DNA from 2 places in the Kribbella sp. NPDC006257 genome. Region 1 is predicted to be linked to the other one. Evidence: riboswitches for the same ligand, from Rfam matches in the RefSeq annotation. Region 1 holds a riboswitch; the other holds the start of a gene.
The links. A riboswitch is a leader RNA that binds a small molecule or an ion and turns the genes downstream of it on or off. The one in region 1 is predicted to bind glycine.
Positions count from the first base shown of each region.

Region 2: linked by a shared signal. The riboswitch ahead of gcvP (aminomethyl-transferring glycine dehydrogenase) and the one ahead of ABZ004_RS20840 (L-serine ammonia-lyase) in region 1 are both predicted to bind glycine.

Region 1 covers NZ_JBEXSJ010000016.1:117,915-132,491, reverse strand. The annotation lists gene ABZ004_RS20875 (hypothetical protein) at 1-54, opposite strand, end outside; gene ABZ004_RS20870 (GntR family transcriptional regulator) at 226-954, shown strand; gene ABZ004_RS20865 (putative hydro-lyase) at 958-1,728, shown strand; gene ABZ004_RS20860 (aminopeptidase P family protein) at 1,748-3,172, shown strand; gene ABZ004_RS20855 (hypothetical protein) at 3,381-3,605, shown strand; gene ABZ004_RS20850 (alpha/beta hydrolase) at 3,602-5,089, opposite strand; gene ABZ004_RS20845 (DUF3817 domain-containing protein) at 5,216-5,545, shown strand; glycine riboswitch at 5,625-5,717, shown strand; gene ABZ004_RS20840 (L-serine ammonia-lyase) at 5,797-7,170, shown strand; gene ABZ004_RS20835 (helix-turn-helix transcriptional regulator) at 7,157-8,005, opposite strand; gene ABZ004_RS20830 (SDR family NAD(P)-dependent oxidoreductase) at 8,109-8,804, shown strand; gene ABZ004_RS20825 (alpha/beta hydrolase) at 8,782-9,411, opposite strand; gene ABZ004_RS20820 (hypothetical protein) at 9,757-10,704, opposite strand; gene ABZ004_RS20815 (hypothetical protein) at 10,816-11,712, opposite strand; gene lysX (bifunctional lysylphosphatidylglycerol synthetase/lysine--tRNA ligase LysX) at 11,780-14,577, opposite strand, start outside.
Region 2 covers NZ_JBEXSJ010000018.1:768-15,344, forward strand. The annotation lists gene ABZ004_RS22000 (ABC transporter ATP-binding protein) at 1-1,340, opposite strand, end outside; gene ABZ004_RS22005 (lantibiotic dehydratase) at 1,337-4,282, opposite strand; gene ABZ004_RS22010 (lanthionine synthetase C family protein) at 4,294-5,544, opposite strand; gene ABZ004_RS22015 (hypothetical protein) at 5,531-5,671, opposite strand; gene ABZ004_RS22020 (hypothetical protein) at 5,686-5,850, opposite strand; gene ABZ004_RS22025 (hypothetical protein) at 5,864-6,010, opposite strand; gene gcvP (aminomethyl-transferring glycine dehydrogenase) at 6,172-9,024, opposite strand; glycine riboswitch at 9,096-9,191, opposite strand; gene ABZ004_RS22035 (MerR family transcriptional regulator) at 9,213-9,716, opposite strand; gene ABZ004_RS22040 (bifunctional nuclease family protein) at 11,119-11,610, opposite strand; gene ABZ004_RS22045 (MerR family transcriptional regulator) at 11,648-12,331, opposite strand; gene ABZ004_RS22050 (FHA domain-containing protein) at 12,318-12,839, opposite strand; gene gcvH (glycine cleavage system protein GcvH) at 12,973-13,353, opposite strand; gene ABZ004_RS22060 (DUF881 domain-containing protein) at 13,386-14,192, opposite strand; gene ABZ004_RS22065 (small basic family protein) at 14,194-14,526, opposite strand; gene ABZ004_RS22070 (DUF881 domain-containing protein) at 14,523-14,577, opposite strand, start outside.

The sequences.
Region 1 (14,577 bases):
GGTGATGAAACCGGGACCGATGGCCGAGGCGGGTGGCAGTTGCTTGTTCGTCATGGCGGTGGCTCCTGGGTTCTCAGCAAGCTGTCGGTCGGTGCTCCAGGGGGTGCGGGCAGTAGGTGGTCGGTCGCCTTCGGTGAATTGAGAGTAGAGATTGTTCAACAATCCTGCAAGACTCCTGTTCAACCAAAGTTTCCTCCGAGGCGGGGAGTGAGCGATGATGCACACGTGTCCACCCCACAGCGCACCGATGACGAAGGCCGCCGGGCCTGGCTGCGCGGTGTCGCCGCCGACGTCGCGCGGCTGGACCGCAGCAGCTCCGCCGAGCGCGCCGCGGACGTCCTCCGGCGCAGCATCACCGAGGGCGCTCTCCAGCCCGGTGCGCAGCTGTCCGAGATCGAGCTCACCGAGGTCCTCGAGGTCAGCCGGAACACCCTGCGCGAGGCCTTCCGGCTGCTCACCCACGAAGGGTTACTGGTCTACAAGCTGCACCGCGGCGTCTTCGTGCCCGAGCTGGACGAGCACGACGTGGTCGACCTCTACCGGCTGCGCCGGGTGCTGGAGGTCGACGTGGTCCGCGGCCTCGCCGAGCGCGATCCGGAGCTCCCGTCGTCCCGGCTGGAACCGCTGCGGGACGACGTCGAGACCGCGCAAGCGGCCGCTCTCGGTGGTCGCTGGCCAGCGGTCGGTACGGCGAACATGCGCTTCCATCGCAATCTCATCGGCCTCGCGGACAGCTCCCGGCTGGACGACATCACCGGCCGGCTCCTGGCCGAGCTGCGACTGCTCTTCCATGTCATGGCGACACCGCGTGAGCTCCACGAGCCGTACATCGTCCGCAACCAGGCACTCCTCGAGCTGCTCGAAGCCCGCGATTACGAGCGGGCAGCCGATGAGCTGCACCAGTACCTGGTCGACTCAGAGCAAGGTTTGCTCGCCGCGTTCAAGGCTCGGTAGGCCATGCTGACGCCGGCGGCCGCGCGTACGGCGTACCGGCAAGGCCTGGTCGCTCCGACGACCGGGCACGCGCCTGGATTCACCCAGGCCAACCTGGTTGTGCTGCCGCGCGAGTGGGCGTACGACATGTTGCTCTTCGGGCAGCGCAATCCGCGGCCCGTGCCGCTGCTGGACGTGACCGACACAGGATCATTCCGTACTGCGCTGGCGCCCGACGCGGACCTCCGGACCGACCTGCCGCGCTACCGGGTCTGGCGGGACGGCTCGCTGGTCGATGAGCCGAGCGACGTCGTGGACCTGTGGCGGGACGACCTGGTGAGCTTCCTGATCGGCTGCAGTTTCAGCTTCGAACAGGCGCTCCTGGATGCCGGGGTGCCGGTGCGGAATCTGGAGCAGGGCCGCAACGTGGCGATGTACCGGACGTCGATCGAGTGCCGTCCGGCCGGGCGGTTGGGTGGTCCGCTGGTGGTGTCGATGCGGCCGATTCCGGCGGCCCTGGTGGCGACCGCCGTCCAGGTGACGGCGCGGATGCCGCAGGTGCACGGGGCGCCGGTCCATGTCGGGCCACCGGCCGGGCTGGGTATCGCCGACCTGGATCGGCCGGACTTCGGGGAGCCGGTCGAGGCCGAGCCGGGCGACGTACCGGTGTATTGGGGTTGCGGAGTGACACCCCAAGCTGCGTTGATGGATTCACGGCCCCCGTTCGCGATCACCCATGCCCCTGGGCACATGTTCGTGACCGACGTGCCGGACAGCGTCTACCGACAGCTCTAGCTCGTAGGGAGAGCACAGCATGGCTGAAGACCGGGCCGAGGAACAGCGCAAGTCGTACCGCCCGATCGACGCGAAGGGGTTCCGCGAGTCCATCGGCCGCAGCTGGGGCCCGGTCGATCGGTCGGTGGTGCTGCCGGAAGGACTGGCCGAGGCCGCCGCCGAGCATCGCCGCCGGCTGGTCGCGGCGCTGCCGGGCCGGCGGATCGCGATCGCCGCGGGACACGCGCCGGTCCGGTCGAACGACACCGACTACCGGTTCCGCGCGGACAGCGACTTCGTCTGGCTGACCGGGTGCCAGGCCGAGGGCGCAGTGCTGGTGATCTCCGGTGACGGCGACGCGACGCTCTATCTGCGCGAGACGGCCGGCCCCGACGAGGTCGACTTCTTCGCGAACGCGCGCGACGGGGAGCTGTGGATCGGCCCGGTGCCGGGATTGAAGGACTGGTCGGATGCGCTCGGGATCGCGTGCCGGCCGCTCGAGGAGCTCCCGTCGGCCGTGCGCGGCGCCGTACCGTTCATGCTCGCGACGTACGGCGTGGATCCGGTGCTCGACGGGTTGATCCGGACGTCGCCGTACGACGGGAACGCGCTCCGGCAGACGTTGGCCGAGTTGCGCCGGATCAAGGACGACTGGGAGATCGCACAGCTCCGCGAGGCGGTTGACGCGAGCGTGCAGGCGTTCGCCGATGTGGCGCGGGAGCTGCCCGAGGCGGTTCGCGGTGGTGGCGAGCGGTGGTTGGAGGGGACGTTCGACCGGCGGGCGCGGAGTGCCGGGAACGGGGTCGGCTACGCGTCGATCGTTGCTGCTGGCAATCATGCGCCGGTGCTGCACTGGGTGCGGAACGACGGGGCGGTGCGCGAGGGCGACGTGATCCTGCTGGATGCCGGGGTGGAGACGCGGACGCTGTACACGGCTGACGTGACGCGGACGTTCCCGGTGACCGGGGTCTATACGGATGCGCAGCGGCAGGTCTACGACCTGGTTCACCAGGCACAGTTGGCCGCGCTCGACGCGGTGCGGCCGGGAGCGCCGTACCGGGCCTTCCAGTACGAAGCGATGCGGGTGCTGGTCGAAGGGCTGCGCGACTGGGGCCTGGTCGACGTCTCGCTGGACGAGGCGCTCGGCGCGGACGGGCAGCAACACCGCCGGTACGTCGTGTGTGGGCTCGGGCACTACATCGGCCTCGACGTCCACGACTGCGACGCCGCCCGGCCGGAGACCTACTTCGCCGCAGACCTCGAGGTCGGCATGGCGCTGGCGGTCGAACCAGGCCTCTACTTCCACCCGAACGACGAAACAGTCCCACCCGAACTCCGCGGCATCGGCATCCGCATCGAGGACAACGTCGTAGTCCACGCCGACCGCACCGAAATCCTCACCAAGGACCTCCCCATCACCCCCGAAGGCCTAGAACAATGGGTCCGGTCCAACCTGCCTAGCTGATCACGAACTGTAGTCAGGCGAACACGGAGAAAAACTTCGTCACAAGCAGTAACACCGGGCGGCCCGCGCACGATGTAGCGAGCGGGGGAGGGTCAAACTCGGCCCGGCGCGTGGCAGTGGGGGGCCGCGGACCACGCGCCGGCCGGGCTGACCCCGACTGGGACCCGGGGGGGACCCAGGGCGGTCCCGGTATGGGGGAGAATTTCGAATGAACCTGCGAGTGCGGGTGGTGCGCTGTGCGTGCACCGGAGGACATCACTGGTTCGCCGACATCGATGATGCGGACGACCTGCAACCCGACGACCCGTTCTGGTTCGTCGACGGCTGCTCGACTCAGTCCCGGGCGCTAGAGGTCGCCTGCGCCCAACTGCGGGTGCTGTCCCGTGCTCGCCAGCTCACCAGGGTTCAAGAAGCCAATCTGGTGCACGTCTAGCCGGTGGGTTGCACCGCCGGACAGCTGGCGCCTCGGGGAGGGACTGCCAATGAGACCAGGTACTTGTCGATGGTGGCCTGCATGCACGGGCTCTTGTTGTAGCTGCCGTGTCCCCAACCCTGGTAGGTCAGCAGTACGCCGTCCCGGCCGAGCTGGTGGGCAACGCTCGTCGCCCAGTTGTAGCCGGTCGCCGGGTCGTGGACGGCATTCGACAGCAGGATCGGCGTCTTCAGATTGCGGACGTGCAGGTTCTGTTGCGGATTGGGCGCCTTGGGCAGACCAAGACAGGACGTCACGGCGATCAGCTGACCCGGATACCTGAAGTCCGGGGTGTTCCTGGCCAATCGCTGCAGATACCCGGCGAACTCCCGGTAGCTGTGCACCGGAAGGCTGAAGTCCCGGCAGAACGGCGCGATCGTGTTCGACTGCAGACCGGTAGGAACAGGCGGCTGCTGAGTCGGCGGCGTACCGGTCTCCAGGGTCTTCAGTATGTTGCCGAGCCTCGCCCACTGCGGCTCGTAGAGCAGCCGGAACACCGCGAACGACAGGAAGAAAGGCGATGTCGCGTACTGCGGGCGCTGGGGATCCGGGATCTCACCACGGCCGGCCCTTGCGAGCAACCCTGCCCAGACAGCATGGATATCCCGGCCGTGCAGGGCGCAACTCGTTGCCGCGTTGCACCACTTCACGAACTCGTCGAAGGAGTCCTGGGCCGCCGTCGACTGCGCGTCGAGGAACTCGCGGGTCGTCGCCGAGCCGTGGTCGAACACGCTCTCCAGGACCATCGCCCGTACCTTGTCGGGGTACCGCTCGGCGTACTGTTCGCCCAGGAGCGTGCCGTACGAGCTGCCGTGGAAGGTCAGCTTCGATTCGCCCAGCGCGATCCGGATCGCGTCCACATCGCGCACTGTTTGCAAGGTGTCGATGTGGTCGAAGAGCGGCCCTGTGTTCGCCCTGCAATCCTTGGCCAGCTTGCGGTTGTAGGTGATCGTCCGGTCGAACTCCTGCTGGCTGCTGATGATCGGTGAAGGCTGCTGCGACAGCAGAGCGGCCGAGCACTTCACCGGGTTGCTGCGAGCAATACCACGCGGATCGAAGCTGACGATGTCGAAGCGGTTCTGGATGTCGTCGCTGAACCGGCTGATCCCGGTCCTGATCCGGTCGACCCCCGAGTCGCCCGGTCCGCCCGGCCCGAACACCAAGGTGCCGACGCGAGCTTGCTTCGCAGTACGGCGTGCTACCGCTAGAGCGAAGGTGGGTCCGGATGGATCGTTCCAGTCGACCGGGACCTGCAGAGTCGCGCACTGCGAACCCTTGAGCAGTTCCTTGTCCTCGTCGGTGTCACCCGGCTCAGGGAGACAGTCGGTCCAGTGCAGCGTCGGACCTGGTGGTCTGGGAGTGGCAACGGCCGGTACTACGGCTGTGCCGGCCAAGGTGATGCTCAGGACCACCGCCCATGCGGCGGTCCTTCTCCTGAAACTCATCTACGCATCCTTTGCTCGGAAGGGGGACCTCTCGATCCTCGGCAAACGTCTTCCGTAGCGCATCGGGGGTGGGCCCGGACCTTTCCCCCGGACGGGTTTGGGGGACTTGTTAGGGTCACTGACCTGATGACTGAGACGACGCTCGACGCCCCTGCCCGGCCGAAACACGCGACCTGGTTCCGCGCGATCGCGATCGCCGAGGCGGTCTCCTGGACCGGCCTGCTGATCGGCATGCTGTTCAAGTACGTGCTGTCGGACAACGAGATCGGGGTCAAGGTCTTCGGCCCGATCCACGGCACGATCTTCATCGGCTACGTGATCACGGTCGCCCTGGTGCGTAAGCCGCTGCGCTGGACCTGGCCGACCACGCTGCTCGCACTGGCCGCGAGCATCCCGCCGCTGTTCACCTGGTTCTTCGAACTCTGGGCGCAGCGCACCGGCCGGCTGGGCCGCTGACACCGTCTGTTCGCCGGATTGTCCGGTGATGCCGGATTGACGGCTGCCGCCGGCGCGCCGTACGGTCACGACAGCTGTATGAACCCGTGCGGGAGAGACCCGGGCCAGATCCGGGCGCCGTAGGAGCAACTCTCCCCAAGAATCTCTCAGGCACCTTCACCGTACGGGCGAGGCACCTCTGGAAGACGTCAGGTCTGACAGAGCGGGGAGGTACACCAAACGGTCAACGACGACCGGAAGGAATCCTCCAGATGGCGATCAGCGTCTTCGATCTGTTCAGCGTCGGGATCGGCCCGTCGAGTTCCCACACCGTGGGACCGATGCGAGCCGCCCGCACCTTCGCCCTCGGCCTCGCCGCCGACGGCCTCCTCACCCGTACGACGGCCGTCGAGTCGCAGCTGTTCGGCTCACTCGGTGCGACCGGGCACGGGCACGGCAGTAACAAGGCCGTCCTGCTCGGGCTGGAGGGCGAGGACCCGGAGACGGTCGACACCCGGGCGGTCGACGAGCGGGTCAAGGGGATCCTGGCCAGTCGTTCCTTGCGGCTGGCCGGACAGCACGAGATCGCCTTCGACCCGGACACCCAGCTGGTGATGCACCGGCGCAAGGCGCTGCCCTATCACCCCAACGGGATGACGTTCGTCGCTCGGGACGGGGACGGTTCCGTACTCCGTGAGCGTACGTACTACTCCGTCGGTGGTGGCTTCGTCGTGGATGAGAACGCCGCGGCCGGCGATCGGATCGTCCTCGACCGGACCCCGCTGAAATATCCGTTCCTCAGTGGCGCCGACCTGCTCGACCGTTGCCGCGAGTCGCAGCTCCCGATCAGCGAGGTGATGCTGACGAACGAGCTGGCCTGGCGGACCGAGCCCGAGATCCGCGAGGGGTTGCTGCACATCTGGCAGGTGATGCAGGACTGCGTGCAGGAGGGCTGCGAGACCGAGGGCATCCTGCCAGGCGGGCTGAAGGTGCCGCGCCGGGCGCATCTGCTGCACCAGAAGCTGAGCCGCGATCCGTGGTCGACCGATCCGTTGAAGGTGATGGACTGGGTCAACCTTTTCGCGCTCGCGGTGAACGAGCAGAACGCGTCGGGTGGCCGGATCGTGACCGCGCCGACGAATGGTGCGGCCGGCATCATTCCCGCCGTACTGCACTACTACCGCCGATTCGTGCCAGGGGCAACGGATGACGGGGTGGTCCGGTTCCTGCTGACCGCGGCCGCGATCGGCGTGCTGTACAAGGAGAACGCGTCGATCTCCGGTGCCGAGGTCGGTTGTCAGGGCGAGGTCGGCTCGGCTTGTTCGATGGCGGCCGCCGGGCTCTGCGAAGTACTGGGTGGTACTCCCGAGCAGGTCGAGAACGCGGCCGAGATCGCGATGGAACACAACCTCGGCCTGACCTGCGACCCGGTCGGCGGACTGGTGCAGATCCCTTGTATCGAACGCAACGCGATGGCCTCGGTGAAGGCGATCAACGCGGCCCGGATGGCGATGCACGGCGACGGCGTCCACGTCGTCACCCTCGACAAGGTGATCAAGACCATGCGCGAGACCGGTGCCGACATGAAGATCAAGTACAAGGAGACGTCGCGCGGCGGGCTTGCCGTCAACGTCATCGAGTGCTGAGCGGCTGGAGGCCGATCACCGACAGCAGCCGGAGTTTCTCGGCGGAGTCCGAGCCGGGAGCCGCGGTGTAGACGACCAGCCGCAGGTCGTTGCCGGGGGCGGTGAGGACGTCGCAGTCGAGGGTCAGCTCGCCGACCTCGGGATGGTGGATGACCTTGCGTTCGCTGCCGTGGAAGGCCATCGGGCGTTCGTCCCAGAGCTTGGCGAAGGTCTCGCTGGTCCGGCGGAGGTCCTTGATCAGGGCCTTGAGGTCGGCGTCGTTCGGGTAGCGCGCGCTGGCAGAACGGAGGTCGGTCACCATCGCCGCCCGGAAGTGTTCGGCCTGCTCCGGGGTCTGCTCGATCCGCCGGACGTCGGTCGGTGCGTCGGGGCTGAAATGGCGCCAGATGACGTTGCGGTCGCGGCCGCGCAGGCCGGACGGGTCGCCCATCAGCGCCGACCACATCGCGTTGTGGCTGATCATGTTCCAGGACGCGTCGGAGACGCTGACCGGGGCGCCCTCGAGCTGGTCGACCAGGCGTTGCACCCCGGCCGGGATGTACGCCGAGATGTGGCCGGTCGACGGTTCGAGCTGGCCGGCGAGCAGGAAAAGATGGTTGCGCTCGGCATCGGTCAGCCTGAGCGCGCGGGCCAGTGCGGTGAGGACCTGGACCGATGGAGTGGACGACCGGCCCTGTTCGAGACGGATCACGTAGTCGACGGACAATCCGGCCAGCTGGGCGAGCTCCTCGCGCCGGAGCCCGGGCGCCCGTCGTACGCCGGCCTGTGTCAAGCCGACCTCGGCCGGGCTGACGCGGTCGCGCCACGCGTGCAAGGTCTTCCCGAGTTCTCCCACCTGACCAGTATCCCCGGGCCTGCCGACAACAGCCTGGTACTGCGGTTCCCTAGGCAAAAGCTTGCACTACCTGTTGCTCAGCCGGTCGCGCAGAGTCGAAGACATGACAACAACATTGATCACCGGCGCCAACAAGAGCCTCGGCTACGAGACCGCCCGTCAGCTCATCGCCGCCGGCCACACCGTGTACGTCGGCGCCCGTGACCTGGGGCGAGGCAGGGAGGCGGCTGACCGGCTGGGCGGACGCTTCGTCCAGCTCGACGTCACCGACGACGCATCGGTTCGCGCCGCCGCGCAGCAGATCCTGGAGGAGGCGGGCGGGCTCGACGTACTGGTCAACAACGCGGGCATCCTCGGCAGCCGGGAGAACACTGTCGAGGACTTTCAGAATGTCTACGCCACCAACGTCTTCGGCGTCGCCCGGATGATGCAGGAATTCCTTCCCCTGTTGGAGAAGAGCGACAACCCGGTGGTCGTCAACGTGAGCAGCGGCCTCGGCTCGATCACCGTGGCGACCGATCCGGAAGGCAACAAGTCGGCGGCGCCGGTCTGGGTGCCGGCCTTGGTCTACGGCTCGTCGAAGGCTGCGCTCAACATGCTGACGGTCCAGTACGCGCACCAGTACCCGAACATGCGGATCAACGTCGTCGACCCCGGCTACACCGCGACCGACTTCAACAGCCACAACGGCTACCAGACGATCGAGCAGGGCGCCGAAATCATCATCCGCCTCGCCCAGATCGATCAGGACGGCCCGACCGCGCAGTACTTGAGCCTCACCGGCACAATGCCCTGGTAGCAGCCGGGTCCTCCACATGAGCGTTGTGGCCCAGCCCCGGCAGGGTGACGACCTCATCGTGGAGGGCGGCCAGCTGGGCATCGGTATTCATCGGGTCGAGCTCCCCACGAGCCAGTACGACGTGCGCCTGGCTGGCCGCGAGCAACTTCGCCATCTCCGGCGCCCCGACCCCGAACGCCGCTTGGTCGAGCGCGAGTCGCCACCGATCACCCTCTCGCCGAAGCCCGTGATCGACGGACTCGTCTCCCGGGTCCACCAGCCCCTGCAACCCCGAGACCCGCAGATACCTCGCGGCTGCTTCCTGCCGGGTGTCGAACCAGGTCACCGGTCGCCGCGCCAACTCAGCAGCCTTGGCAAGCTCAGCCTCGGACCACACCACCTTCACCCCGAGCGCGATCACCCGATCCACCTGTACGCCGTACCGCCCACTCGCCAGCTCCAGCGCAACCACCCCACCCAGCGAATGCCCCACAACAGTCAGCCCACCCCGCCCAGCCAACCCCTCAGCAACCTCCGCCGCCATCGCCCCGAAGGTGTACTCCGACTGCCGCGCAGCCGCCCCATGCCCAGCCAGATCCGGCGCCCCCCACTCCCCTCCCAGCGCCACCCATCCATCCCAAACTCGCCGGGTAGCCCCCAGCCCATGCAACAACAATCCACTCACCCCAGCAGCCTCACACAGCAACCCACGTCCTGCCGCTCAACCTGGCGAGTTCTTCCAGGACACGTGCTGATTTAGCGTTGGCGCATGGCCATCAAGCGGACAAGAGTGTGGGTGGATGTCAAAGACCTGGAGTTGATTAAGGAAGCTGCAGCCCGGCGCGGCGTCCCGGAGTCCGAGCTCGTCCGGAACATCGGCCGGTACGTCGGGAGACTCGCCGAAGCCGGGGTGGTCCGGCACCCTTGCGGTCGTAGGCGATCTGCACACCCGGTACGCCGGCCACCGGTGAACCTAGAAGGCGTCGACGTCGCTGGTGGTGGCGTTGCCGCCGATGCTCGGTTTGAGGCCGATCTTCCAGCCCTCGTTCTTGCCGAAGCCCTGGTCGAACTTGGCGAAGCTGCAGTCGGAGCTGAACTGGCGCCGCTTGGCGTTCCAGTTCTTCCCGGTCTTGTAATAGATGTGGTACTTCCCGCCGATCCGGCTGACCGTCGCGGTCCGCTTCGCCTGCACGAACAGCATGATGTGCGGCTTACTCGGCGCCTGCCCGTCGTTGACGATCGAGACCGCGACGTCCTGGTCGGTTCCGTTCTCCACCTGCAACCGGCCCGACCCACGCGAGCCGGTCCGTACGATCACGTCACCGTTCGACGGGCGCTGCGCGGTCGGCGCGGGGCCCAGATCCGGCAGCGTGCTACCGAAGGTGATCCCGGCCTTCTTCAGCGCGGTGACGGCAGGACCGAGGGCAGCGGTCAGCTTGCGCTGCAGGTTCTGCCGGCTGTAGACGACGCCGCCGCACTTGGCATCGCTTTCCGCGTCGTCCTGCTCGTCCCCCGACAGGTCGTCGCTGGCCTTCTGGAGCCGCGCCTGCAGCAGCTTGTGAGCAGCGGTCGCCGCGGCCGGCGGCTTCACGTCTTCGAGCTCGGACTTCGCGGAGTCCATCAGCTGCCAGAGCTCGGTCAGCTTGAGGCTCAGATTCGTGCCGTTGTTGGCCGTGTTGAGTCCGTCGACCGCCGCCGCGATCTTCTGGTCCAGCTCCTTCATGCTCTGCTGGTAGTCCGCCACGGACAACGGTCCGGCGGACGTGGGGACGTCCGGCGTCGGTGTGTCCGTCGGCGTCGGCGTCGGCGCCTCCGTGGTCTGCGTGGTCTTCGGACTCGCCTCGTTCTTCGACGACGTCCCGCAACCGGTGGCCAGACCGATCACGGCCACCCCGATCGTGACAGCCAAAAGCTTCTTCACACTGCCCCCCAGATCCTTGATTTCCCCTTGAGAGGAAAGCCTATGCGGCCGCACCGACAACGGCGACCCGAATGTCCACAACCCGCAGACGCACCCCACCCCCGAACGGTTTCAGTACGCCGGAACTTTGCTCACGTCCGCGATCAGGCCGGAGGCCGTCTGCAGCCGGACACTCCAGTCCAGATTCTTGGTGAAGACCTCGTCCAGCCGCTGGAACTGACATCTCTCCAGGAACCGGCCTAGTCGCGGGCTCCACGTGTGACCACTCTGGTAGTAGAGAACGTAGTTCCCGCGAAGACCGGTCACCGTCGTCTTCGCATCGGCGTGCAGGAAGACGATGAGCTGTGGCTTCTTCGGCGAACCTCCCACCGGCACGGCCGAGATCATCAGATCTTCGTAGGTGCTTGAATTCTCGATCTCCACCGAACCACCGCCCGGCGGACCGGACCGCTGCAGGATCGTGCCGTTCTTCAAGGTGCTGAGCGGCGCCTTCCCTCCGGTGGTCACGAGCGTCGATCCGAACGTCACCCCGGCCGCCCGCAGCTGACTGATCGTCTTCGGCAGGTGAGCGGAGAACAGCACGGAAGCTGTACCGGCGACATAGGCGGCGCCGCCACAGGATCCGACCTCCCCGGCATGTTTCTCCCGGACGGAGTCCAGCCGGGCATATTGCGTGCCGTCCCGCACCGCCATCAGCCCTTGCAACAGCGCCTGGTCCGCGGTCTTCAGCGTCGCTGCCTTGTCCAGGAGCGCGAGTGCGGAGATCTGAGTATTCAGCTCACCGGTCAGTGCGGAGAGCGCCGAGTCCGCGTCACTCGCCGAGCGAGCTGCCGCGATCGCGCGGAGTTTGCCAGCCAGCAACTGCTCAAGGTTCGTCAGCTTTGCCTGGTACTGCGTCTTGTCCAGCGAGCCCGACGAGGGAGCCGGTGCCGAAGCCTGTGGCTTGCCTGAACCACTGCAGGCTGTTGCCAACACACCAACGATCGCCAGCACTGCCACTACCCGCATCACGTTTCTCCTTTGCCTTCCTGAGAAACCCTAGGAAGGCCGGAGATGACCGAGTGGGTGTTGACCGCTACCTGTCAGAGGGGAGGTGGGGGCGGACGAAGGGGAAGGCGAGGGTGGCTCGGATGTTCTGGCCGGTGAGCATCATCATCACGCGGTCGACGCCGATGCCGAGGCCGCCGGTGGGGGGCATCGCGTATTCGAGGGCGCTGAGGAAGTCCTCGTCCAGCGACATCGCCTCGGGATCGCCGGCGGCGGCCTTGAGCGACTGTTCGGTGAGCCGGCGCCGTTGCTCCACCGGGTCCACGAGCTCGGAGTACGCCGTACCGATCTCTGCGCCGAAGGCGACCAGGTCCCAGCGTTCGGCCAGTCGCGGGTCGGACCGGTGGGTCCGGGTCAGCGGTGACGTCTCCAACGGGAAGTCGGTGTAGAAGGTCGGCAGCGTGGTGGCCGGCTCGACCAGTTCGTCGTACAGCTCGAGGACCAGCTCGCCGGCGGTCAGGTCGAAGGCGACATGAACGCCCTTCTCCGCACAGAGCTCACGCAACCGCTCGCACGGCGTACCGGAATCAATCGGTACGCCGGTCGCCCGGCTGACCGCGTCGTGCACGGTGACCACCGGCCAGTCGCCGGAGATGTCGAGCTCGCCGTCGGGTCGCTTGACCACCGGTTTGCCGAAGACCGCGGTGGCGGTCTCGATCAGCAGTTCCCGGGTGAGTTCGCGCATCGTGTGGTAGTCGGCGTACGGCTGGTAGGCCTCGACCGAGGTGAACTCCGGGTTGTGCGTCGCGTCGGCGCCCTCGTTGCGGAAGTTCCGGTTCAGCTCGAAGATCTTGCCCATCCCACCGACGCTCAGCCGCTTGAGGAACAGCTCGGGCGCGATCCGCAGGAACAGTTCGGTGTCGTAGGCGTTGATGTGCGTGACGAACGGCCGGGCGTTCGCGCCGCCGTGCACCGCCTGCAGCATCGGCGTCTCCACCTCGATGAAGCCGCGCATCTCGAAACCGTTGCGCAGGGCCCGTACCGCCGTACTGCGGTGTCGCATCATCCGCAGCGAGTCCGGGTTCATCACCAGGTCGAGGTACCGCTGCCGGACCCGCGCCTCGGGATCGGTGAAGCCCTTCCGCTTGTCGGGCAGGGGATGCAGGCACTTGGCGGCCATCACCCAGCCGGTCGCCGCGATCGAGAGCTCGCCGCGGCGACTCGTCACCACCTCGCCGGTGACGCTGACATGGTCACCGATGTCGACCAGCCGGCGCCACTGTCCCAACGCCTCGAACCCGCACGCCTCGGCGGACAGCATCACCTGCAACGAGGCCAGCCCGTCCTGCAACTGCGCGAACGCCAGCCCGCCGTGGTTACGCATCCGGAGCACCCGCCCGGTCACGGAGACCTGCTGGCCGGTGTGGCGATCGGCCGGCAGGTTCTGGTGCAGCTCCCGGATCCGTTCGAGGGTTTCCGTCCGGGGCACCGACACCGGGTACGGATCGATGCCAGCGGCAACGAGTTCGGCGAGCTTGGTCCGGCGGATCTGCTCCTGCTCGGTCAGTCGCCGGTCCGGCAGGGCCGGCCGGAGCAGGTTCTCCTCCTGCTCGCGCACAGCCGCCGTGAACCGGCCGCCGTCGGCCGCCATGATCGCGTGCCGCTCGGCCGTCTCGACCGTGTCCACGCGAGTCCACGGGCGCGGTGCCGGAAGGAAGCCCTCGGCCGTCCCGGCGGCCAGCAACAGCCGCGCGAGGGACAGGCCACGCGAGTAGCAAATCAGTCTAGGTGACCAGCGGGGCAGGTATTTCTCGTTCGACTGGTAGAGACTCTCCAGCTGCCAGAACCTCGAAGCCGCGGTGAGCAGCGCGTTGGTGAGCCGTAGTACCGGCCCGGCGCCGACCCGCTCGGCGTCGCTGAAGATCTCCCGGAACATGGCGAAGTTCAGCGAGACGTGGTGTACGCCGAGGTCACTGCAGGCGTCGACGAGGGAGGCGACCATGAACTCCATCAGGCCGTTCACCGACTCGGGATCACGCCGCATCAGGTCGAGCGAGACGCCCCGGACACCCCACGGGACGAAGGACAGCAGCCCGCGGACCTCGCCGTCGGCGTCGCGCGCGATCACCATCACGCACCGCGCGTCGGCCGGATCGCCGAGCCGTCCGAGCGCCATCGAGAAGCCGCGTTCGGTCTGCGCGCCGCGCCACTTCTCGGCCAGCTTCACGTAGTCCTGCAGGTCGGCGGGGGACAGATCGCCGTGCCGCCGCACCTCCGCGTGATACCCGGCTCGCTGGGCCCGGGTCACCGCCTGCCGGACCGGCCGCATCGTCCGGCCTTCGAGGCTGAAGTCGGCGACGTCGATGATCGCCTCGTCACCCATCGCCAGCGCGCGCAGGCCCGCGTCGACGTACGCGTGCGCCGCCTCCTCGCTGGCGGACAGGACGGCCGGGGACCAGCCGTAGACCCGCGCCTCGGCGAGCCAGCGCTGGATCGCGGCCGGCCAGGCCGCCGGATCGCCGAGCGGATCGCCGCTGGCGAGGCTGACCCCGTTGACCACGCGGTACGCGATCGCCGCGTTGTTGTCGGGGGAGAAGACCACGGCCTTGTCGCGCCGGGTGGCGAAGTACCCGAGCGAGTCGCGTTCGCCGTACTGGAGGAGGAGCCGGCGGACCTGGAGTTCCTCGGTCTGGCTGAGGTAGCGCACCCGGCGTACGGACCGCAGGAAGATGCCGAACGCGATCACCAGCGAGAGCGCGGACAGGAAGCCGACCGACAGGCCGACCCAGTTGTGGCCCGAGTGGTCGCCGGCCATCCGGGTCTTGCTCTGCCCGAGCGCCGCGAAGATGGCCCAGCCGACCTTCTGCCGCTGGCCCTGCAGGGTGT
Region 2 (14,577 bases), on a different contig from region 1:
GGATCGACGGTCGCGAGGTCGACGCCGTTCCAGCACACCCGGCCTGCGGTCGGGGCGTACAAGCCGGTGAGCAGCTTGGCCAACGTGCTCTTGCCCGAACCGTTCTCGCCGACGAGAGCCACCGTCTGGCCTTTGCGGATCACTAGGTCGAGGTCGTGCAGCGCCGGCTCGGACTGACCTGGATAGCTGAAACTGACCGCCTCCAGGGTGATCCGGCGCGGGTCGCGCGGCGCGGCAGCTCGGGTAGTCGGCAGAGTGTAGTGACGAGTCTGCTTCAGGAGGGTCGTGTAGAGATCGATGTACATCGAGTTCTCGTAGATCAGGCTGACGCCGGCCATCGTGGTGGACAACGCCGTCCCGGCGAGCCGCATCGCCATCACCGCTGTTCCCGCCAACGCGAGCGGCAGCGCACCGACGTACAGCAGCAGGCCGAGCACAGCGAACCCGATGCCGGTACCGAGACCGGCCACCGCCCGGCCGGCGAGCTGAACACCCGACTTGGCCAGCTCGACCCGCTGCGCCTCGGCCGTGAGTTGCGAGCTGATCCGGAGATACTCGGTCAGCAAGGCAGGTCCGGCAGTACAGGCACGCATCTCGGCGGCGGTCGACCGGCTGGTGAGCAGGTCGCTGGCAATCGTCTGCCGGCGGCGCCGCGTCACCATCCGCAGGAATGAGCCGTACTGCAACCGCACGGCCCGCGCAGAGGCCCACACTTCTGGTACGACGCTGAGCAGCACCAACGGCGCCAGCAGCGGATGCAGCAACCCGGCGGTCACCACCGCGGCCACCAGGTGGATCAACGCCTTCGCGAGGTCTGCGATCACCCGGACACTCGTCTCGATGCTGCGGACACCGCGCTCCTTGCCCTGCCGCAACAGGTCGACGTACTCGCTGTCCTCGAACGCGATCAGAGCTACCTCGGCGACTGTCAGGTGCAGTTCGCGCTGAGCGGCCTGCTCGACTCGCGGCCGCAATGCCGCCTGCGCAGCTCCACTCAAGGCTTCGAGCAGCGCCCGGGTGGCTAGCAGAACGACCAACTGGGCGACCGCCGGAAGCGACGCGGTGAGGCGCTCCGGAGTGGGTCCGCCCGCGAGCAGCTCGGTCAGCACATCAGCAGTCGCCAGCAAGCCGAGCGCCGCCGCACACCCGGCAGCGAGCTGCAGCAGAAGAACCGCCAGGGTCAACCGGCGAGATGCTCGCCACGCCAGCGAGGTGACCAGCCCGATCGCCGCCGGCTGAGAGCGCAGCGTCGTACGGAGCCCGCTTGTTGCCGCCTGCTGGCTGATCACCAGCCAGTCAGGGGCGGTCACGTCATCGACGCCGACCAGCGGCCGCGTCACTGCTCCCGCCACGGCGCTCGGGTCAGACTCTCCCGGGCGCGGACGAGTAGCCCCCGTACCCGTTGCTCCGGGGGATGTCCACAGCCGAGCAGCCGGTTGCAATGCATGTGAACGAAGCTCTGCGCGAGGTCTTCTCTGGTAGTGCTCAGTTCGGCCTTCGCCAGCTCCCCCGCAATGGCCGCGATTCTGTCGGACCACACCGCCACCGTGGACCGTGCATGGTCGGGCAGCCAGGACTTGTCACCGAGTACGGCGCGCAGAGCGTTCTGCTGCTCCCGGAACTCCTGTGCGGTCGCCCTGCGATCCTGTACGCCGGTGCGGCAGACCCTCTCTCGCTCCACCTCGTCGAACCCGAGCGCCGCCAGCAAGGCGTCGACCGTGTAAACGCCGAGCAGTGACATGTCGAGGCTGCGACGCACCTGCAGCAAGTCCGCGACCAATTCGCTGTCGGCGTGGAAGAGACGCTCGGCCAGCTCCATCCCGGCCGGCCCGCCGTACCGCTCGACCTCCTGGTCGTAGGTGTCGAGTCCGAAGCGCTTGCAATACCCGGCGCCGACCAGCTCGGCACCCCAACTCAGCAACCGCGGCGCCAGCTTCTCGGTCAGTACTGCCGGGTCCCCGTGCCAGCGCACCCGCAGATGCGGATCCGGATCGACGTACCGCATGAAGAACCAGGAGTCCGCCGTACCATCAACCCGGGCCTGCGCCCCGAAGTCACGGATCGCGTGCGCGATCAGATCGTCCTCGTACGCCGGCAGGTGGTACAGCTTGGCGAACAACCAATCGCTGCCCGGCGGCCGGAGCCGTCGTACTGTGTCGGTACGACGTACCGGCACAGCACGCCGGGCCGGCTGCGGTGCAGGTTCATCGAGCACCAGCGGTACGACGAGCTCGCTGAGATAGCTCCCGTCCGGCCCACTCAGCCAGGCATCGCGAGGCGCCGGCAGTGCCTCGTGCAACAGCGCTCGCTCCCGGACCTGGTCGCGCAGCTGATCGACATGCATGGGATTTTCGAGGTCCAGGAGCAAGCGGTTGTCCCTGTCGGCCAGGTAGACATACCGCGGAACCTGCCAACGCTCGCGCCAGGCCGGGAACTCCACGAGGTCCGCCGGCTCCAGCCGCCACATCGCGGGAGACAACACCAACCGGCCGCGTTGCACCCGCGGCAGGAACGCGAAGTCGGCCGCGGACCCCCAGCTGAACGCGACGTTCGCCAACCGGCCGTCGTGGTAGACCTGCTCCAGGAAGCGGACGATCTCCGGGGCACTCAGAGTGTTCAGCATGTGGCCGGCGCAGGGCACGACCTCACGACCATCACCCGCACAGCGAATGACGAAGCGACCGTCGCTCAGGCCGACGACCAGCTCGTCGGGTGGCAGCTGGTGCTCGCCGGGGGTGGTCGTCAGGGCGATCTCGCGTTCGCGGACGAGGGGCCGGATGGTGACGTTGGCCGCCCGCACCTGACGCGCGAGATAGCTCACCTCGGCCCGCAGCACCTCCGGATTCACCGTGGCCTCGGCATCAGCCGCCGCCCGCAGCGGCTCGGTGCCGACCAGATCGGCGAACCGGCCGAGCACCCGGCCGGCCGCGCCGCCACCGAGGTTCGGCCCGACCACGAGCCGGAAGTCGCCGGCATCCAGGTCCGCTGCGGAGCCGGCCAGCACGAAGACCGACAGGTCCAGCGAATCGGCCGGTCGCGAAGGGGCGAGGGTCAGCTTGTCCAAGGTCGCCTCGTCCAGCTCCACGACTGATCGACCGTCCTTGATCGCGCCGATCGCGAGGTCGACCAGCGTCCGGTCCCGCAGCTTCTGCTGGTCGGACGGCTCGCGGCGCTCCGGCCGCTGCGGGACCCCGAGGCCCAGCTCCGGGTCGAGGAGCTCGAGCAGCGGCACTTCGCGGTCCCGCCCGTAGCGCTCCTCGAAGAGCTTCCGGTACCCGTCCAGGGACGACGCAACGCCCGCGGACGGCGACAACTGGAGGAGCAACTCGGCCAGCCGGGCCGATTCCACCGCCACCTCACGGGTGATCCGTCCCTCGAGCGGGATCGCCATGTCGGTCTGGAACTGCGTGCTGGTGTCCTGCAATCCCTTGGCCCTGGCAACGAGTTTCGGGTACTCCGCCGCCGCGTGATCGAGGTCCAGCTGATCCCATCCGGCGATGTCGTCCAGCAACTCGGTGAGTGCGGCGGCCTCGGCGCGAGCGGCGGGTATCTCGGTCAGCTTCCGGGCGACGTACCTGGCGGGGTCGGCGATCGTGACCGGTGGGCGCAGATCGGTCAGCAGGACGGTCTGTTCCCAGAGCTGTTCCAGCAGACCCGCGACCTTGTCCCGTGGTGCACCGTCGGCGGCGAGTGCGCCGAGCAGTTCGCCGTACGGAACAGGGGTGCGGGCGGCGGCGAGGGCAGCTCGCACGACCGGGGTGGCGCGCAGGTTCACGCCCCGGGCAGCTTCGGCCGGATCGGTCAGGACGGCGCGCTCGGTCAGGAACAGCCGGTCCGCATGCAGGCTGGCGGCCGGGTTCGTGTACCAGCGCAGCTCGGCGCGCACCTCCGGACGCTGCTCCAGCTCGGCGACGAGTTCGATCAGCCAGCCCATGTCCGGACGCGTCCGGATCCGTGCCGGTTCGGCGGTCATCGACAAGTTGGTCGTCGTGTCCCAGTGCGCCACCGCAACGCCGGCGAAGGTCCCGTACGGCGTCGGCCGGGTCGACATCCGGATCAGATAGCGCAGCAAGCTGCTGTGCATCCGGCGCCGTGCCTTCTCAGCGGCCGGTGGCTTGGCCAGCGCACGGAACAGGTCGCCGGCGCCGACGGCCAGCGCACGCTGGATGCGCAAGTCGGCCGGCAGTTCGGTGCCCGGCGCGGTGGCCGTCGGCGGATCCAGGAAGGCCTCGACCGGTAACAACGGCGTACGCACCATGACCCAGTCCAACGGCCGATACATTCCGCTTCCCCTCAGCTCAACAGCAACAGGTGATCCCAGACCGGCTCGGTCCGGGTGCTTGCGGCCAGCAGCGCCAGCGCAACGCCGGACGCGCCATCCAGCAGTCCGGGGTGCTCGCGGACCGAACCGTTCGACTTGCTGTGCGAGTAGTAGCCGGTGGGGATCTCAGGCCGGTACAGCTCGAGCAGCCGCTCGGTCAACTCGCCGGCCGCCTCGAGGAAGGCGGGCTCGCCGGTCTGATTCGCGTACCGGAGCGTGATCTGCAGCAGCCCGGCGACGCCGTGACAGAGTCCGGGCGAGTCCCCGATCTGCCGCACCGGCCACGGCCGGCGGTACACCGCTGCCATCGCCTCGGTCGAGAGGTCGCGCAGCTTGGCATCGTCGATCGCTGTACCGGCCAGCCACAGCGAATACGCCACGCCGGGGCTTCCGTAACACCATCCACTGTGGGCGGGGATCTCCGGCGGGCCGCCGGGTGTCACGCAGGACGTCCAGTTCACGCCCCACTCGTCGTCAGCCCGCTGGGCGATCAGCCACTCGGCTACTCGGGCGATCGCTTCTGCTTGCCTGGGTACGGCGTACCCGCGGCTGAAGGCGATCGCCAGGACGGCCAACGGGCCCGGGATGCCGTGGGCGAGACCACAGTTGTAGACGCCGCCGTCGTACCACTCGGCGATGGCGGTCTCCGCGCGGATCGCCTCCGGCGGCGTGAACCAGTTCGGCTCGTCCGGGCCGGAGTCGCACAACGCCACCAGGCCGGCCAACTGCGGCTGGTCGCGCTCCAAGAGGTAGCGGTTCGTGCCCGCGAGTCCGTAGATGAGGTCGAACGCCTCGAACGGCCGGCGGGCCGGCTCCTCGACGAACCGGTCGGACTGCTCCGCCACGACTGCTGCGATCTGGGCGTCCAGGGTCGCCAGCAAACCGCCGTACCGGCTGCCCTCCCGGGACAGGTAGGCGGCCGCGGCCGCGACTCCGGTATGCCCGATGAACAGACCAGGATGATTCCGCCCGGTGCTCTCGATCCCGCGGACGGCAGCCGCGAGTGCCTCGTGCGCGTGCCGGTCCCACCCCTCGCCCGGGGCGATCCGGTCCAACTGGCCGAACAGGACGGCCTTGCCGGCGGAACCGTCGAGTCCCGGTTCGGCATCCTCCTGGCCGCGCAGCCGGGCCGCGACCTCGAGAGCTCGCTCGGTCGCGGACCGAGCGAGCTCTCCGGTCAGCACCGGCTGCCAGCCGGCGCCGGCTACGTCAGAAGTCGGCACAGAACGTCGAGGTGTGGCAGACGATGGGCATGGTCGGCTGCGGATACTTCTCCCCCCGCAGTTCGTCCGCACGTACGTCCTGCAGCCGAATATCAAGCTCGAACTCATCAATAGTTGCCGTAAGCATGTTCTTCCTCTCAATCAGCAATCGACGGTTGGCTTGCAGTCGATCGGGCAGGTCCAGTCGCTGCAGCACGGTTCCGAATGCGGGTTGCTGGTGCCCATCTTCGGCGCGGACACCCGATGCGGGTCGATCGCCTCGAGGCGGATGTCGAGGTCGAAGTCGTCGATGGTTGCGGTAGGCACGCTGTTCTCCGATCTACTGGTCGCAGCAGGCGTCGCTACAGCACTGGGAGTCCGTCCACGGCCGGCTCGTGTGCACGGTGACGGCTTTGGGGACGGCGTTCGCTTCGAGCGCCGCGAGACGGATGTCGAGGTCGAAGTCGTCGAGAAGTGCTGTGGACACTGTTCCTCCTGATAGCTGGACTGTTCCTGCTCACCACCTTGCGGTCGGCAGGTATCAGGACGACAGGGACCTCAACCGGGAAGATCCGGGAAATCCACCCGGACAAGAAGAGGCCGCCTGCCGGACACCGGCAGACGGCCTCGTGAAACGGGCAAGGTGCCTTACTCGAAGGCCTCCGGGGACGGGCAGGAGCAGATCAGGTTGCGGTCGCCGTAGGCGCCGTCGATACGGCGTACCGGCGGCCAGTACTTCGCGGTGCGGTCGACCGACTGCGGGAAGGCGGCCTCCTCGCGGGTGTAGGCGTGCTCCCACTTGTCGTTGATCACCGAGGACGCGGTGTGCGGCGCGTTCACCAGCGGGTTGTCGCCGGCCGGCCACTCCCCCGCCGCGACCCGGTCGATCTCGTGCTTGATCGCGATCATCGCGTCGCAGAAGCGGTCCAGCTCACCGAGATCCTCGGATTCGGTCGGCTCGACCATCAGCGTGCCCGCGACCGGGAACGACATCGTCGGCGCGTGGAAGCCGTAGTCGATCAGCCGCTTCGCGACGTCGTCGACGGTGATCCCGGTCTCCTTCGTCATCGGCCGCAGATCGAGGATGCACTCGTGCGCGACCAGCCCGTTCTCGCCGGTGTAGAGCACCGGGAACGCGCCCTCCAGTCGCTTGGCGACGTAGTTCGCCGTCAGCACCGCGGACTTGGTCGCAGCCGTCAGGCCCTCGGCACCCATCATCCGGATGTAGGCCCAGGAGATCGCCAGCACGCCGGCCGAACCGAACGGCGCGGCGCTGATCGGACCCACACCGGTCTCCGGACCGGCCTGGTCCAGCAGCGGGTGGTTCGGCAGGTACGGCGCCAGGTGGGCCGCCACCGCGACCGGACCGACGCCGGGGCCGCCGCCACCGTGCGGGATGCAGAACGTCTTGTGCAGGTTCAGGTGGCTGACGTCGCCGCCGAACTCACCCGGCTTCGCCAGACCCAGCAGGGCGTTCAGGTTCGCGCCGTCGACGTACACCTGGCCGCCGTGGTCGTGGACGATCTGGCAGACCTCGGTCACGCTCTCCTCGTACACGCCGTGCGTGGACGGGTAGGTGATCATGATCGCCGCGAGCTTGTCGGCGTGCTCGTCGGCCTTGGCCCGCAGGTCCGCCAGGTCGATCGTTCCGTCATCGTTGCCCTTGACAACGACCACGCGCATCCCGGCCATCACGGCGGACGCGGCGTTGGTGCCGTGCGCGCTGGACGGGATCAGGCAGACGTTGCGGTCCTCGTTGCCCTGGGCCCGGTGGTACGAACGGATCGCGAGCAGACCGGCGAGCTCACCCTGGCTGCCCGCGTTCGGCTGCAGCGAGACCTTCGCGTAGCCGGTCACCTCGGCCAGCCAGCGCTCGAGCTGACCGATCAGCGTCACGTACCCGGCCGCGTCCTCGATCGGCGCGAGCGGGTGCATGTCGGCGAACTCCGGCCAGGTGACCGCTTCCATCTCGGTGGTCGCGTTCAGCTTCATCGTGCAGGAGCCGAGCGGGATCATCCCGCGGTCGAGCGCGTAGTCGTAGTCGGACAGCTTGCGCAGGTATCGCAGCATCGCCGTCTCCGACCGGTGCGTGTTGAACACCGGGTGGGTCAGGTAGTCGCTCGTCCGGACCACGGCCTGCTGCCAAGCAGGGCCGGCCAGTGTTCCGTCGTACTGGACTCCGAAGGCGCGGCACACCCGGCCGAGGGCGGTCGCGTCGGTCTTCTCGTCGCAGGAGATGCCGACGTGGTCCGCGTCGACGAGCCGCAGCCAGATCCCGGTCTGCCGGGCGGCGTCGACGACGTCGGCCGCGCGCCCCGGAACCCTCGCCAGGACAGTGTCGAAGAACTGGTCGTGCACGACCTCGACGCCGCCGGCCCTGAGCGACGCGGCGAGGCTGTCGGCGTGGGTGTGGACGCGCTCGGCGATCGCCTTGAGGCCCTCGGGGCCGTGATACACGGCGTACATGGAAGCGACGACGGCGAGCAGCACCTGCGCGGTACAGATGTTCGACGTCGCCTTCTCGCGACGGATGTGCTGCTCACGCGTCTGCAGTGCAAGCCGGTACGCCGGTGCGCCGTCCGCGTCGACCGAGACGCCGACGAGCCGGCCGGGCAGCGAGCGCTCGAGGCCGGCCCGCACCGACATGAAGCCGGCGTGCGGACCGCCGTAGAAGAGCGAGACGCCGAAGCGCTGCGACGACCCGACGACGATGTCCGCCCCGGCCTCCCCCGGCGCTCCGAGCAGCGTCAGTGCCAGCAGATCGGATGCGACCGCGACCAGCGTCTCGCGAGCGTGCGCTGCCTCGATCAACGGCTTGAGATCCCGTACGACGCCGCCCGAACCCGGGTACTGCACGAGGAAGCCGAAGAAGTCGCCCTCCGGCAACCCGTCGGTGGTGTCGGCGACGACGACCTCGATGTCGAGCGCCTCGGCGCGGGTCTGGACGACCGCGATCGTCTGCGCGAACGTGTCGGCGTCGACCAGGAAGCGGTTGCTCTTGCTCTTGCGGTTCGACCGGTGCGCCAGCGTCATCGCCTCGGCGGCCGCGGTGCCCTCGTCCAGCAGCGACGCGTTCGCGGTCGGCAGGCCGGTCAGGTCGGAGACCACGGTCTGGAAGTTCAGCAGTGCCTCGAGCCGGCCCTGCGAGATCTCCGGCTGGTACGGCGTGTAGGCGGTGTACCAGGCCGGGTTCTCGACCAGCCGGCGGACGATCACCGACGGGGTGAAGGTGCCGTAGTACCCCTGTCCGATCATCGAGGTCGCCACGTTGTTGCGCGCGGCGAGCTGGCGCAGCTCGGTCAGCGCGTCCACCTCGGAGGCCGGCTCGGGCAGCCGGAGCGGCTCGGTGGTCCGGATCGACGCGGGGACGGCGGCGTCCACGAGCGCGTCGACATCGGCGTACCCGAGGGCCTGCACCATCCGGGCGACCTCGTCCGGACGCGGCCCGATGTGCCGGTCGGCGAACGTCGCCGACACCTGCGGAAGGGATTGTTCAGTCATTGAAGAGGCTCCGTTGCTGACAATTGCCGGTGGCCTCCCCCTCTGTCACGCAGCGCACGCTTCAGAGTCGCCTAAGGCACTCGGTCCATGGGCCTGAGAGGTTCCGGGGAGGAATTGCCCCTTCGGCGCCCGGGCGGTGAGGCCCGGGACTCTCCCGAGTGCTGTGTACGGCTGGGGTCGAGCCTACCTCAGCCGGTCATCCGGGCGCGGCGACGGGCAGCGAGCTCGTCGTTCGCGTGGCCGTCGGCGTCGTCGGAGTGCGCGTCGAGCCGCTCGGTCGGCAGCTCGGACAGCGAGCCCTCGACCTCACGCCAGACCCCACCGAGGGCGATCCCGAAGACCCCCTGGCCGCCGGCCAGCAGGTCGATGACCTCGTCCGGCGAGGTGCACATGTACACCGAGGCACCATCGCTCATCAGCGTGATCTGGGTCAGGTCATCGATGCCACGCTTGCTCAGATGGGCGATGGCGCTGCGGATCTGCTGCAGTGAGATGCCGGCGTCGAGCAGCCGCTTGATCACCTTCAGCAACAGCACGTCGCGGAAACCGTAGAGCCGTTGCGTGCCGGAGCCGGTGGCCGGGCGCACGGACGGCGAGACCAGCCCGGTCCGCGCCCAGTAGTCCAGCTGCCGGTAGGTGATCCCGGCCGCGGCACAGGCGGTCGGGCCGCGGAAGCCGACGTCGTCCGGCATCGGCTTGAGGTCGTCCTCGAAGAGCAGACCCTGGACGCCGGCGCTGACCGCCGCCTCGGCGTGTGCTTCGGACGTCGACTGCGCCGTCAGATCAGTGTCGCCGGTGCGTGTCACGCCTGAGCCTCCCTGGGTACCGACTGGAACGGATCACATCCGTGGAGTTACAACACTCCACGACTCCTTCAAGGTAAGCCGTCGCTCAGGACCGGTCAACGACAACCGCTCCGAGCCGAGAGCGTGTCGCGCCCCCAACTCGAATCGTTACCTCCCCGCCCTTGTACCACCCCCCACAACCTCACCCACCGTAACCACCCCACCACACCACCAACCCCCCGCCCCACCACCTCACACCGCCCCCTGCGCCACCCCTGCATCCGGCCCCGGCAACCCGGCCACATTCGGCCGCCTCCCGGGAACGCCTCCGCACCACCGACCCCGCCGACCGCCACCACCGCCACCGCCACCGACCAAGTTCCCCCGGGTCGCTCGGGGTGCACCAACAGCGTGCTTACCTCCTCCCGGCGTGGTTCCCCCACTGCTCTAGCAATGGGGGAACCAGCACAGGAGGAGGTAAGCACACGCTCCGGCCTGCCCGACGGACGAGTTGGCGGCGAGACCGACCGCCGAGTGTCCGGGAGTATCCGGGAGTGTCCGGGACGCAGCGAACGGGACGGGTTCGCGCGCAACCGCCGACATCGGCGTACCGACCGACATGATGTATCCCCCAAAACCGGCCCCACCCAGCCCCACTTGAGCGTGCCCCTTCCCGCCCAGCACCGACACCTCATGTCCGTCGGTACAGCTCCCTCCACTCCGACGGGCTTCCCCCACCCTTCAACCGCCCCCAACCGGCCCACCCGGCGACCAGCACCCCGAGCCACCAGCAACCCCCCGGCACACCTTGGCGATCAACACCCCAGCGCCCCCCACCAACCCGCGGCCCCACCTCAGCGATCAACGCGCCCTGGCTCACACGTCTGGCGGGATTCGCGTAGCTGCGTCTTTCCCTGGTCGAGACGGTGGGTGTCAAGGGTCGAAGATCCCGCAGGGACGCCGAAGGCGCCCTTGATACCCACCGGCACGACTAGCACAATCCCGCAGCGGAGACCGCCCACCAGGAGCACCTTCGGGCTGGATGCGGGTCGGGTCGTGCACGTCTTTGCAGGCTGGGCTCGGGTGAGGTGGGGTTGGGGTGCTGCGGACACCGCCCACCAGGCCAACCTCCGGCGAGCCGAATCACGCCGGCCCACCGCCGGCCACACCACGAACCAGGCGGGCCTGCGCCGAGCGTCGCGGAACCAGGCTCACCTCCGCGGAACTCCGTGGAACTCCTCGGAACCCGGCGGAACTCCGCCGTACCGAGGGACTGCCCGGCGGAACGGAGCGGCCGTCCGGCCGGGGGTCAGCTCTTGTCGAAGTCTTCGGGGGTGACGTGGTCGAGGAATTCGCGGAAGCGTTCCACTTCCTCTTCCTCGACGACCTCGTCGTCATCGGTCTCGCTGTCGGGGACCGGGATGCCCGCCTCGGCGAGGATCTCCTCGGTGCAGAACACCGGCGTACCGGTCCGCAGCGCCAGCGCGATCGAGTCCGACGGCCGGGCCGAGATCTCGGTCTTGTCGTCGAAGACGATGATCGCCTCGAAGACGCCGTCGGTCAGGTTCACGATCCGGACCTGGCTGAGGGTGTGCCCGAGCACCCGGATCGTCTCCGCGAACAGATCGTGGGTCAGCGGCCTCGGCGGCTCCATCCCCTGCTGGGCGAAGGCGATCGCACTCGCCTCGGCCGCGCCGATCCAGATCGGCAGGTACCGCTCGCCGCCGACCTCCCGGAGCAGCACGATCGGCTGACTCGAGGGCATCTCCACCCGTACTCCGACCACGTCGACTTCGCGCACAACACAAGCCTACTCTGCGGGGAAGGCCCGGGCTGCCCTACCGGGTGAGCCGGGACCGAACCAGGGCCGCGTGCAACCGGACAGCGAGCGCCGCCAGCTCCTGGGTCTTGTCGTCGCGCCGGTGACTCATCACCTGTTCGATCAGGCCGACCTCGCGATCGGCCGCCGTACGGAACGGCCGTAGATGCCGCGGCTCGATCCCGTACTGCGCGAACTCGGCGGCCGTCTTCGCGACCAGGATCGCGTCGCCGTCGTAGTGGTTGCCCCGGGCCACCACCAGGTGGTGGCTCTCCAACTCGTCGAGCAGCTCCGGGCTGATGCCCGCGGCAACCCGCAGCTCCTCGCGGGTCAGCTTCAACTCGGTGCCGTAGACACCGAACTCCTCGGCGCCGGGCAATTCCGGCGGACCGGGCAGATCCGACGGCGCCACCGGCGGTCCGCCGATCGCCGGCCGTAGCCCGCGATCCATCGCGCCGAGGTGTTCCTTGATCACCCGCAACGGCAGGTACTGGTCGCGTTGCGCGCTCAGCACGTAGCGCAGCCGCTCGATGTCGGCCGCGCTGAACTTGCGGTACCCGGACGCCGTCCGGGCCGGCGCCACCAGCCCCTCGGCTTCGAGGAAGCGGAGTTTGGAGATGGTGACGTCGGCGAACTCGGCCTGCAGGATTCGCAGCACCTCACCGATGCTGCTGCCACCAGCCGACGGATCAGGCTTGGCCACTGGCGTAGTACACCAGGCGGTACTTGCCGATCTGTACCTCGTCGCCGTTCGACAGCTGGACCTCGTCGATCCGGTCGCGGTTGACGTAGGTGCCGTTCAGGCTGCCGACGTCGCGCACCTTGACGCCCAGCGGGTCGCGGCGGAACTCCGCGTGCCGGCGGGAGACGGTGACGTCGTCGAGGAAGATGTCGCTGTCGGGGTGCCGGCCGGCCGTCACCACGTCGACGTCGAGCAGGAACCGGCTGCCCGCGTTCGGCCCGCGCTGCACGATCAGCAGTGCGGAGCCGGCCGGCAGTGCGCCGACCGCGGCCTCGTCGTCGGGCGACAGCTGCTCGCCCTGCTCGAACCGCTCGGTCTCCGGCTCGATGCTGAACGGGGTCAGCATCGCGGTGTCGGTCACACCGGGAGCAGGCACCGGCCGGTCCGCGCCAGGGAGCATCGTTCCGCACTGCGAGCAGAACCGGCTGCCCTCGGAGTTCTCGTGCCCGCACTGGTTGCAGAACGGCATGCTGTGATCCTCCCGATCGCCGGTGGTCCGGCGACGTCTAGTAGACCCCGTATGACAAGTGTGACCGACCGGCTCAAGCGAGCGCGGCCGGTGACCTCAACCCTCGACCAGCGGTTGAGGTCCGGACAACCTATCAGCTCTGGTCGAGCTGTCCCTGGTAGGTGTCGGCGTCCATCAGGGCCGCCACCTCTTCGTCGTCGTCGACCTCGATGTCGAGCAGCCAGCCCTCGCCGTACGGGTCGGTGTTGACCAGGTCGGGCTGGTCGGCCAGCGCCTCGTTGACGGCCCGCACGGTGCCGTTCACGGGGGCGAACAGGTCGCTCACGCTCTTGGTGGACTCCAGCTCACCGCAGGAGTCGCCGGCCCGCACCGCGGTGCCGACCTCGGGCAGCTGCACGTACACGATGTCGCCCAGGGCGTCCTGCGCGAAGTCGGTGATGCCGACCCGCACCGGGCCTTCGCCGGCCTTCACCCATTCGTGTTCGGCCGTGTACTTCAGGTCTTCGGGGTACACCTTCGTCCTCTTTCGCTCAAGGGTGGGGAAAGTCACTTGGTAGGGCTGGGCGCCGGGCGAGCGTAACGATGCTCGTCGGCGGCGTGCAAGGCGGTGATCTGGACCAGGGGCAGCTCGGTCACCTCCGCGGTCCCGCCGATCTGCGGGCCGGTCACCTCACTGACCAGACCGCCGGGGAAGTTGGCTGCCTCGGCCAGGTTGTGCGACTCGCCGATCGCCTCGATCACGTACGGCGAGCTGACCTTCTCCCCGTCGACCTTGACGCCCGGGGCGTCGTCGGTCAGATCGGTACTCGCGACCACCCGGACCGACCCGTTGATCTGGATCGCCTCCGCACCGGCGTCGCGCAGTTCCTCGATCGCGTCGAGCAGGTTGCTCGACTGCATCTTGCCGTCCGGGTCGTTGAGAGTGATCCGGACACCCGGTCCCTGGGCCCGCATCGTGCCGGCCAGGATGCCGAGCACGCGCACCTGCTGCTCGGCCTGCTCTCGGGCGGTCTGCGCCTTGTCGGCGCTGGAGGCCAGGCTGTTCTTGCGCGCCTCCAGTTCGGTGATCTCGCTCTCCAGCCGGCGGGTGTTCTGCCCCAGCCCGTCCAGGATCGCGATCAGGTCCTCGCGGCGGGCGTTCTGGTAGCCGTCGTCGGCCCGGTTCACCCGGACCTGGACGACCGCCATACAGGCCACCAGGGCCAGCACGACGGCGACGATCGCCTGGCCGCGGGACGGCTTGAAGCCGGCCCGCAACCGGCGCAGCGCCAGGTTCGGCAGCTTCGTCTTCGGCATCGGCGTCGGCTTCTCCGGCAGCGGCGCGGCCGGCGGCTTGGGCTCTTCGCTACTCATCTCAGGCCCGGAAGACGTGCCGCCGGATCGCGGCCATGTTGGTGAAGATCCGGATCCCGAGGACGACGACCACACCGGTCGACAGCTGGGAGCCGACGCCGAGCTGGTCGCCGAGGTAGACGATCAGCGCCGCGATCAGCACGTTGGAGATGAACGAGACGACGAACACCTTGTCGTCGAAGATCCCGTCCAGGAACGCCCGCAGGGCGCCGAACACCGCGTCCAGCGCGGCCACCACGGCGATCGGCAGATAGGGCTGCGCCCACTCCGGGACGTCGGGCGCGACGATCAGGCCGACCACCACGCCGATCACCAGACCGAGGACGGCGATCATTTCGGTCCACTCACCTTCGCGTACCGCAGCGCGATGGTCGTATCGGCTGGC